DNA from 3 places in the Streptomyces sp. NPDC048290 genome. Region 1 is predicted to be linked to each of the others. Evidence: riboswitches for the same ligand, from Rfam matches in the RefSeq annotation. Region 1 holds a riboswitch; each other region holds the start of a gene.
What was found. A riboswitch is a leader RNA that binds a small molecule or an ion and turns the genes downstream of it on or off. The one in region 1 is predicted to bind cyclic di-AMP.

Region 1 (3,266 bases):
GTCGCCACCGACCTCGACGGCACGCTGCTGCGCGGCGACGACACCTTCTCCGACCGCTCGCTGGCCGCACTGGCGCGGACCGCCGAGGCCGGTGCCCGGCATCTCGTGGTGACCGGTCGCCCGGCCCCCCGGGTGCGCCCGCTCCTGGAGCAACTCGGCAGCACCGGCCTCGCGGTGTGCGGCCAGGGCGCGCAGCTCTACGACGCGGGCGCGGACCGGCTGCTGTGGTCGGTCACCCTGGACCGGGAACTGGCGGAGACCGCGCTCGGCAAGATCGAGGCCGAGGTCGGAGAGGTGTACGCGGCGGTCGACCAGGACGGGGTCGACGGGCTCACGCTGATCGAGCCGGGCTATCTGATGCCGCACCCCACGCTGCCCGCGGTGCGGGTCGGACGCCGGGCCGAGCTGTGGACCGAGCCGATCAGCAAGGTGCTGCTGCGCCATCCCGAGCTGACCGACGACGAGTTGGCGTCGGTGGCCCGCGCGGTGGTCGGCTCGCTGGCGACGGTCACCATGTCGGGGCCGGGGACGGTCGAACTCCAGCCGTGCGGGGTGACCAAGGCGACCGGGCTCGCGCTCGCGGCCCGGCGGCTCGGTGTGCGCGCCGAGCACACCATCGCGTTCGGGGACATGCCCAACGACATCCCGATGTTCGACTGGGCCGGACACGGGGTGGCGATGGCCAACGCCCATCCCGAACTCAAGGCGGTGGCCGACGAGATCACCACGTCGAACGAGGACGACGGCATCGCCGTCGTCCTCGAACGACTCTTTCCTCAGGTCCGATAAGCAGGCCCCATAGGCAGGTCCCATGAGTCGGCCCCATAGGCAGGCCCGATAAACGGGTCCTATGAGCGGGTCCTATAGGCAGGCCCTATGCGAGTCCCGCCCTCCGGCAGTCGCCGCCCCCACGGCGCTCCGGCACCGGACCGCACGGCGCTCCCTGGGCGGGCCCCAACCCGCGCGGTGAGCCGTGCGACGGATCAGTACGCGCCGAACACGTTGTCGATCGAGCCGTACCGGTCGGCCGCGTAGTTGCACGCGGCGACGATGTTCGCGATCGGGTCGTACGGGTCGTAGATCGTCCCGGAGACGTGGTACGCGGCGAAGGTCGGGTCGATCACCTGGAGCAGGCCCTTGGACGGGGTGCCCGCGGCGGCGTTGGAGTCCCAGTTGTTGACGGCGGCCGGGTTGCCGGACGACTCGCGCATCACATTGCGGTGGATGGAGTCGTAGCTGCCGGGGATGCCGTTCTGCGACATGATGTCGAGCGCCTGGCGAATCCAGCCGTCGAGGTTGTTCGGGTAGGCGGAGGTGGCCGCCGAGACCGCGGTCGGGGTGGCGGCGGTGGCGCTGGTGGCGCCGATGAGCGGCAGGGCGAGCACGGCGGCGCCGGTACCGGCGACGGCGAGCTTGCGGGTGATGCGGCGGACGCGCGGGGAGCGGTGCGCGGACATGACAGACATGACGGACATAGGGAACGGTTCCTCTCCTACGCCTACGAGGTGAGCTGTCGGGTTCGGGCGGGGAGGTGCCCGGCCGGCCTTGCGGCACGGCTTCACCCCGAGCCGTTCCGGACGATCGCAGTCGCGTAGCGGTACAAGCGGTACTACGCGGTTCTGCGGTGTCCGGCCCGGCGACTTACCTGGGTCCCCCGCTCCTGCCGTGGATCTAGTGAGTTGGTGCGGGCGGTGGCAGGACTCGGCGTCCGCCCGACTGGCCGGGAACGTATGCGAGAGCGGATGTCCGAAACAAGTGGCGGAATCACAGATCACCGCTTCTGATCTTCCTTCGCCCCTTTGCCGCACATGATCCTTTGCAGCTGAAAAGGGTCAACTCGTGAAACGGGGAAGGGGAATCGGTGTGCGGCTGCGGAGGAGTTGTGGGCGGCGGCGAGTGAGCCACATCACGCCCGTTCGCAAGAGTGGCAAATCGGGCAATGCACCCAAGTGCCTATTAACTAGCGGTGCGTGGAGTCCGATGCTCCCAGGTGCGATGGAAGACGACCTCGCGACCGAGGGTGCAAATCACCTCATTAACGGTCAAAAACTCCGTCGCCGTGCAGCTCATCTCCGACCGGACCCGGACCCTGGTGTCCCAGGCCGCGTCCGGCCGGTGCAGCCGGATCGTCCGGTCCGACCGGCTCCGCGCCGAGAGCGCGTCACCGTCCCGGACCGTGTACGACTCCAGGGCCTCCTCGGTGACCTCCAGACCGTCCGGATGCACCCAGGTGCCCCGGGGGCCGGGCGCGATCTCCAGCCGCCACTCGCCCCTGGCCACGTCCCGCACCACCAGCCGCCCGGGACGCGGCGCGTCCAGCGTGACGGCGGAGACGACACCGAGCGGCTCGGCCTGCTCGGGCGTGTCGTCGGGGGCGCCCACATGTACGTCGTCCGGTGCCTGGGCCGGTGTGTCGCCGGGGGCCTGTACATGTGCGTCGCCTGGTGCCTGGGCCGGTGTGTCGCCGGGGGCGTCCCCATGTGCCTCGCCCGGCGGCTCCACCGGCGCGTCGCCCGGCGCCTCCACATGTGCCCCGCCCGGCGCCTCCCCAGGCACCCCCACCGCCGCCCCCACCGGCGCCTCCGCAGACGTCGTCCCCGCCGGAGCCCGCCGTACCGGCAGCTCCAGGGAGCTGCCCGCCGGGTCCAGGAAGAACCCGGCCTCGGAGCCGGGCTGCGGCCACACCCAGGGCCAGTACGCGGAGGACACCGCCAGCCGCACCCGGTGGCCCGGTGCGAAGACATGCCCCAGGGTGCCCAGCGCGAAGGAGACCTCTTCGGTCGCGCCCGGCGGCCACCCCACCGCCCGCTCCCGCCCCGTCCGCGCGGAGAGGTTCAGCACGCCCCGGGTCACCAGCGTCGAGGAGCCGTCCGGGGCGATGTCGCACAGCCGGGCGATCACCTGCCCGCGCGGCACCTCGCAGCGCAGCCGCAGCCGCACCAGGGGCCGCCCCAGCACCGCCGTCCCCGCGCCGAGCGGGAAGTCGAAGCAGACCGACCGCCCGTCCTCCGCCCGCTGGTCCGGCGGCAGGTCGGCGTCCTCCCCGCGCGGCAGGAAGGCGCCCGCGTCCACCCCCGTGTGCATCGGGGAGCGGACGAGGACGGGGGCGCCCTGGAGGGCGTACACGACCGGCGTGACGTACGGGGAGGGCCAGCCGGGCTCGCCGGTCCAGCGGCCGGGCAGGCTGCCATAGGAGGGCGCCGGGGCGTGCGCGGTGGTCAGACGGACGCGCAGCGGCGGATCGGTGTCCACGCCCGTGTCCCGGC
Region 2 (3,266 bases), on a different contig from region 1:
GTCGGGGGCGGGGGCTTCGGGGCCGTCGTTCATGGGGGGGGGCGGCTCTGTGCGGCACGGGGAGGGGTCCGGGGCGGCTCCGTACGGCACCGGGAGCGGTCCGGGGCGGCTGCGTACGGCACCGGGAGCGGTCCGGGGCGGCTCCGGGAGCGGTCCGGGGCGGCTGCTCGGGCGTGAAAAGACCCCGCCCCGGTGCGTACGGGGGAATGACGCACCGGGGCGGGGTGCCCGTGGGGACGGGGACCCTCACGGGGGTCTCGCGGAGGGCGTACCGGGTGGCGCCGGGGCGCTGGGAAGCGCCGGGGCTGCCGGGAACCCGGGGACGTACCTCGCGGGGAGATGACCCCAGGGTGGCGGGGCGGGCTGTGCGAGGGCCGGGAGCGGGCTGTGGAACGGCCGTGAGCCGCGTCCGGACCGGTCTGGTCTGGTCCGGAATCAGACCGGACCGGTCCGGACCGGTCCGGTCTGGACCGGTCTGGTTCGGATTCGGTTCGGGCGGGGCCCGCTCCGGGGCCGTCCGGGCTACTTCAGGTGGAGCTGCTGGCCCGGGAAGATCAGGTCGGCGTCGTCCACGATGTCGTTGTTGCGCTCGAACAGCTTCTGCCAGCCGCCCGAGACACCGTGCTCGGCGGCGATGGAGCTGAGGGTGTCGCCGGAGACGACCTCGTACTCGCCGTCGCCCTTCTCGACCGTCTGGCCGGTGGGCGTGGTGACGGTCTCCTGCGTGGCGGCCGGGCGCTCCTGCGAGCGGGAGGCGCTCGGCTGCTCGCTGCGCTGCTCGGTGCCGCCGCTCTGCGACTGGCTCGGCTGGGTCGGGGCGGGCTCGGGCTCGGGCGCGGTCGAGCCGCCGCCGTACGGGGCGCTGGACAGGCCCACGCCGCAGCTCGGCCAGGCGCCCTTGCCCTGGCCCGCGAGGACCTTCTCGGCGATCTCGATCTGCTGCGCCTTGGTGGCGTTGTTCGCGGTGGCGGCGTACTGCGTGCCGCCGTATCCGGCCCAGGTCGAGGCGGAGAACTGGAGTCCGCCGTAGTAGCCGTTGCCGGTGTTGATGGCCCAGTTGCCGCCGGACTCGCACTGGGCGACGGCGTCCCACTCGGAGGCGGTGGCGGCGGAGGCGTTGCCGGCCGCCATCAGCGGGGCGGCGACGGCGGCGCCAGCCACCCCGGCGAGCGCGATGACACGGGTGGTCTTGGACGGACGGCGGTGCTTGCCCTTGCCACAGAACAGCATGGAAGATCCCCTCACCGACGCCTACGAGGTGAGCTGTCGGGTTCGGGCCGAATGAGTTGCCCGGTCATGTCCCGTACGGGGCTTTCCTCCCGTACGTCCTGACTTCACCCCAAGCCGCTTCCGTGCGGTCGAGTCGCCTCAACCTCCGTCACCGGCACTTACCTTGGGTCCCCCGCTCCTGCCTACGGCGCTTGACGCGACGACTGTTCCCGTACGACCGCCGGCAGGATTCGGCGTGACGGTCCTCGGGGCCCGCTGTTGCGAGCGGTCCTGACCGTAGACACGCGATTCCTGGAATTTCAAAGACGATCAGGGCTTCTGAGACTCATCCCACACTTTCGCCAAACCGGACATTCAGCGCGAAGTGTGACGTGAACTCCCGTCACTCCCGGCCCACTTCCCCACCGGCGCCTCACTCAGCGCGCGGCCGGTCCGGTGCCGACGTCGAGCGTCTGACCGGGGACGATGTGATTCGGGTCGCCGCCTAGCGCCGCCTCGTTCAGCCGGAAGACCTGACGCCATCCGCCGTCGACCTCAAGGGAGTCGGCGATCGAGGTGAGTGTGTCTCCGGAACGGACGGTGTAGGCCTGGTCGGGGGTCTGGCGGGCACCACCGGCGTCACGCGAGGCGCGCGACTCCGACTCCCTCTCCCCTACATCACCCAATTCGGCCAAATCCCCCAGGTCGCCGAGTTCGTCTGATTCCCGTGGCTCATCGGATTCCCGAGAATCCTCATCATCCTGGGAATTGGCGGATGAATCGGACGATTTGCCTGAGGGGGACGTGGAGTCCGTGGTGCCCGTGGAGTCCGTGGCGTCGGTGAGGCCCGAGAGGACGTTCGGCTGCTTGGTCGCCTTCTTGTCGGTCCCGCTCTCGTCGGCGCTGTTGCCGCGGTGCTTTCCGGTGCCGGGGGTCGGGTCGGCCTCGGGCAGCGCGCTGGTGTCGACCAGGAACGAGGAGCCGAGACCCTGCCCGAGATTGCCGGATTCCTCACCCTTCGCCCCGGAGGGGGAGCTGGTGGGCTGTTCGACCGGGGAGGCGGAGGAGTCGCCGGAGATGTCCTCCGTGGCGGCCGGGGCGCTGTCCGGTGAGGTGGTCGAGGGGGTGCCGGAGGGGGTGGAGCCCGGTGTTCCGGTGGCGCCGCCCGGGGTGGGGTCGGTACTGCCGGAGGGGCCCGATCCCCAGGACGAGTCGTCGGTGCCGTACTGCCCTTCGGGCTCCTGTGTCCCGGACGTCCCGGAGGACCCGGACGGCAGGGACTTCGAGGAGTCGGTCAGGCCGCCGGTGACTCCGGAGGAGCCGTCCGCGTCCTCCGTGGCCCGGGGGGTGGGGTCGCCCGCCACGCCCGTGTCGACCCCGGCCGGGTCCGAGTCCTGCGCGAGCCCGTGGACCAGCCCGCACACGGGCCAGACCCCGACGCCCCGGTCGGCGAGAATCCGCTCGGCCACCGCGATCTGCTGCGAACGGCTCGCCTGGTCCGGGCTCGACGCGTAGTCCAGCCCGCCGTACGCCGCCCAGTCGTCCTGGGTCAACTGGAGGCCGCCGTAGCGTCCATTGCCCTCGTCCGCGCTCCAGGCGCCGCCGGTCTCGCACTCGGCGACCTTGTCCCAGGTGGTGCCGCTCGCCGCGCTGGCGCCTCCGGCGCCGAGCAGGGGCAGGGCGATGGCAGAACCGGTCACTCCGGCGGCGACCAGGATGGCCGGGGCCTGACGGGGGCGACGGTGACGACCGTTCCCGGAGAGCATGCGGGGACCTTTCCCGAGACAGCGGTGACCCGCGCGGCGCTTGATGCTCGCGCGTCGCGCTGAGGGGTGAACGTAGCCGCAATCGTTGACTTGTCACAAGTTAATGCCGCGTAGATCACGTGAAGATCACAAAGGTGAGGGAGTGTCAACTTCTGAAGGGTCGTCTGGGGGTGTGGATGGGCTGTGGGGTGACTGTTTGCCATGGGGGTGAAGGGCCGGGGGTGAAGGGCCGGGGGTGAAGGGCCGGGGGTGGGGGCGAGGGTGGGGCGAGGGGCGTGATGGTGGCTGGGT
Region 3 (3,266 bases), on a different contig from region 1:
CATCACCGCGGGTCCGCCCACCTCCCGCCGCAGCACCGCCTCGTCCAGCACCGCGCTCAGCTCCAGCGGCGGATGCGCCCGCAGCACGTCCTGCCGGGCCAGCCGCACCTCCACCAGCGTGTCCAGCCGCTCGTCCTCCAGTCCCTCGACGGCCGCCCGGGTCACCGCGCGGGCGTACTCCCGGGTCTGGAGCAGCCCCGGAATCACCGAGGTCTCCAGCGTGCGCATGGCGGTGGCCTGCGACTCCAGGCTGATGAAGTCCCGGTACGTCGGCGGCAGCACCCCGCGGTAGGCGTGCCACCAGTGGTGCCGTCCGCCCTCCTCCGAGCCGGCCAGCACCAGCAGCAGCTCCCGCAGATCGGGGTCCTCGACGCCGTACGCGTCCAGCAGTAACCGGACATCGGCCGGTTTCACCCCGCTCGCACCGGTCTCGATCCGGCTGACCTTCGACTGGTGCCAGCCGACCAGACCGGCCGCCTCACCACTGGTGAGCCCCGCACGGGTGCGCAGCGCGCGCAATTCCGCGCCCAGCTTCCGGCGGCGCACCACGGGACCGTGCTGCATGGGCTACTCCTTACTCCTTCCGGGCCGCCCAAATACGCTCTGCCGTCGCAGAGTTCACCGCATTGAGCGACAGATATATGCATATCTTGGTGGATCGCCACCTGGACCGGCGCACTAGTGGCAGGCTGGGCGATGTAGCACCAGTCCGGGACCGTACTCGAACCTTCCGCCTCCGTGTCGGACCGCGGTCCCGTGGGAAAGGGACGACCTCGCCATGGCAGATCATCTGGAAGCGTCCGTCACTCTGCCGAGCGATGCCGCCTCGGTCTCCGCGGCCCGCGGCTACGCGGTCGACACCCTCGTCGAATGGGGTCTGCCGGCGGACACGGACCTCGCGGACAGCGTCCGGCTCATCGTCTCGGAACTGGCCACCAACGCCGTACAGCACACGTTCGGACAGTCGCCCACCTTCACGGTGGACCTGGAACTGGCGCGTGACGAGCAGTTGCGGATCGGGGTGACGGACAGTCATCCGCGGTTCCCCAAGCGGCTTCCGGCCGCGGTGCAGCAGGACAACGGGCGCGGGCTGGTCATCATCCGCTGGCTGGCCGCCGAGTGCGGCGGGAAGCTGAGAGTCCGGGCCACACCCGAAGGCGGCAAGACGGTCTCGATCGAGCTTCCCTGGTCGGCCCCGGCCCGCCCGGTGACCACGGCGGGGCAGCAGGAGCCATGACGCGTACCCTCCGCATCCAGTTTCCCGCCCCCCGCAGGAAACGTTTCCGCGGAGCGAGCCGCCACAACGGCCGCAGACGGCCCCGCGGTGGCCCCGACCGGCCGGAGGCGGCCCCGGCGGTGACAGGGCGTCAGACACGCCGTCACCGCCCCGCAGGGGCCACCTCGGACCGTCACCGTCGCTACACGGTCATTTCATGGTCACTTCACGCGCCCGTACCAGACACTCTTGGTCCAGATCTTCTGGAGCCGCACCACGTCACCGGACTTCGGCGAGTGCCAGATCTTGCCCTTACCGGCGTAGATCCCTACGTGGTAGATGTTCGAACCGGAGTGGAAGAACACCAGGTCACCGGACTTGCGGCTACCGGCGGAGATGTGCTTCGTCTTGTTGTACTGCTGGGCGGCCGTACGCGGCAGCTTCTTGCCGGCCTTCTTGAAGGCGTAGAGCGTAAGCCCCGAGCAGTCGAACCGACTGGGTCCGGTCGCCCCCCACTTGTAGGGCGCTCCCTTCTTGGAGGCGGCCACCTGGAGTGCCTTGGTCGCGTGTGTGGCGGCCGAAGCCTCCGGGGCGAGGCCCGGGACCACCACGCTGCCGCCCACCGCGGCGAGCGTCAGTGCCGATGCCGTACCGGCACGGGCCATCAGGGACGGGACACGATTGAGCGCGGTCATGCGCAACCCTTCGTCAGCCGCCTGTGAAGGATGACCTGTCGGATTCGGGCTGGCGAAGTTGCCCGGCCGCCCGAAGGCGGCTTCACCCCAAGGACCGCTCGAAGCCGAACTGCGCTCCGGCGACCCGTCGTACCTGGGTCCTCCACTCCTGCCGATCCACTCCTGTCGACCGGGCATCCGGGCGGCGGCAGGATTCGGCGTCCGCCCGGACCGCCCCGCCGCGGTGGCGGGGTCTTGTCGTCAGTCAGGGATCTTCACCTACGCGTGTCCGAAAATCCCAACGGAACCGAGTATTTGTGGCGTTACTCACCACTCACCCGTTCGGGTGGACATCCAGGGAAGGCGACGCGTGTCAGTCGGCGCCCACGCCCCGGACCAGCGGCGGAGCCGTTCCAAACACCGTCCTGGGGGCGCGTTGGGCAAGCGTGCCGGGTCGGCAAAATGACCATCCGATACGCCGAACGGACGTAATCCATTTGGTCCGTTTGACACCGGAGTCAGGCATTCCGAGTAGGCGTCCGGTGTGCCGCCCCGGACGCCCGGCGCCTCAGCCGTCGGAGCGCGGGGGCAGACAGACCCGCGCGGTACGGCGCTCGCCGTCCAGCACGCGCAGCGCCCGCGCGAGGGTCGCCGCCGACAGTTCCGACTCGCCCCGGTGGTGCATCAGCGCGAGCGCGTCCCGCAGCAGCACCGCCTTGGCGACCAGCGCCTGCGCGGCCCGCAGCGCCCCATAGGTGTCGCCGTGCCGGGCCGGATTGATCCGGCCCAGCAGATCGGCCGCCTCCAGATAACGGTCGATCAGCTCGCCCTCCGCGCGGGTCAGCGCGGGCAGCGGCGGGATCTCGGGCGGCAGCATCCCCGGCTCACCTCCCGCCCGTCGCCTTGCGGCTGCCGACGACCCGGTCGACCAGGCCGTACTCCAGCGCCTGCGGCGCGGTGAGCACCTTGTCCCGCTCGATGTCGGCGCTCACCAGGTGACGGGCGCGCCCGGTGTGGCGTACGAGCATCTCCTCCAGGCGGTCGCGGACCCGGGACAGCTCCGCCGCCTGGATCGCCAGATCGCTGGTCTGGCCCTCGATCGGCTCGGGCAGCGACGGCTGGTGGACCACGATCCGCGCGCCCGGCAGGGTCAGCCGCTTCCCGGGCGTCCCGGCCGCCAGCAGCACCGCCGCCATCGCGCCGGCCTGCCCCAGACAGATCGTCTCCACGTCGCAGCGCACGAAGTGGATCGTGTCGTAGATCGCGGACATCGCGCTGAACGAGCCGCCGGGGGAGTTGATGTAGAGCGAGATGTCCCGGTCCGGGTCCTGGTACTCCAGATGCATGAACTGGGCCATCACGTCATTGGCCGCGAT

Region 2: it holds a riboswitch for cyclic di-AMP, as region 1 does, so the genes downstream of both, AB0D49_RS17550 (transglycosylase family protein) here and AB0D49_RS09255 (transglycosylase SLT domain-containing protein) in region 1, are expected to answer to the same signal.
Region 3: it holds a riboswitch for cyclic di-AMP, as region 1 does, so the genes downstream of both, AB0D49_RS24950 (C40 family peptidase) here and AB0D49_RS09255 (transglycosylase SLT domain-containing protein) in region 1, are expected to answer to the same signal.

The regions. Positions count from the first base shown of each region.
Region 1 covers NZ_JBEZLM010000004.1:424,593-427,858, forward strand. The annotation lists gene AB0D49_RS09250 (HAD family hydrolase) at 1-789, shown strand, start outside; gene AB0D49_RS09255 (transglycosylase SLT domain-containing protein) at 984-1,466, opposite strand; cyclic di-AMP (ydaO/yuaA leader) riboswitch at 1,481-1,687, opposite strand; gene AB0D49_RS09260 (CocE/NonD family hydrolase) at 1,957-3,266, opposite strand, start outside.
Region 2 covers NZ_JBEZLM010000009.1:112,928-116,193, forward strand. The annotation lists gene AB0D49_RS17550 (transglycosylase family protein) at 523-1,230, opposite strand; cyclic di-AMP (ydaO/yuaA leader) riboswitch at 1,234-1,430, opposite strand; gene AB0D49_RS17555 (transglycosylase family protein) at 1,647-2,975, opposite strand.
Region 3 covers NZ_JBEZLM010000014.1:190,626-193,891, forward strand. The annotation lists gene AB0D49_RS24940 (helix-turn-helix transcriptional regulator) at 1-564, opposite strand, end outside; gene AB0D49_RS24945 (ATP-binding protein) at 779-1,237, shown strand; gene AB0D49_RS24950 (C40 family peptidase) at 1,438-1,911, opposite strand; cyclic di-AMP (ydaO/yuaA leader) riboswitch at 1,915-2,121, opposite strand; gene AB0D49_RS24955 (hypothetical protein) at 2,459-2,767, opposite strand; gene AB0D49_RS24960 (ATP-dependent Clp protease proteolytic subunit) at 2,775-3,266, opposite strand, start outside.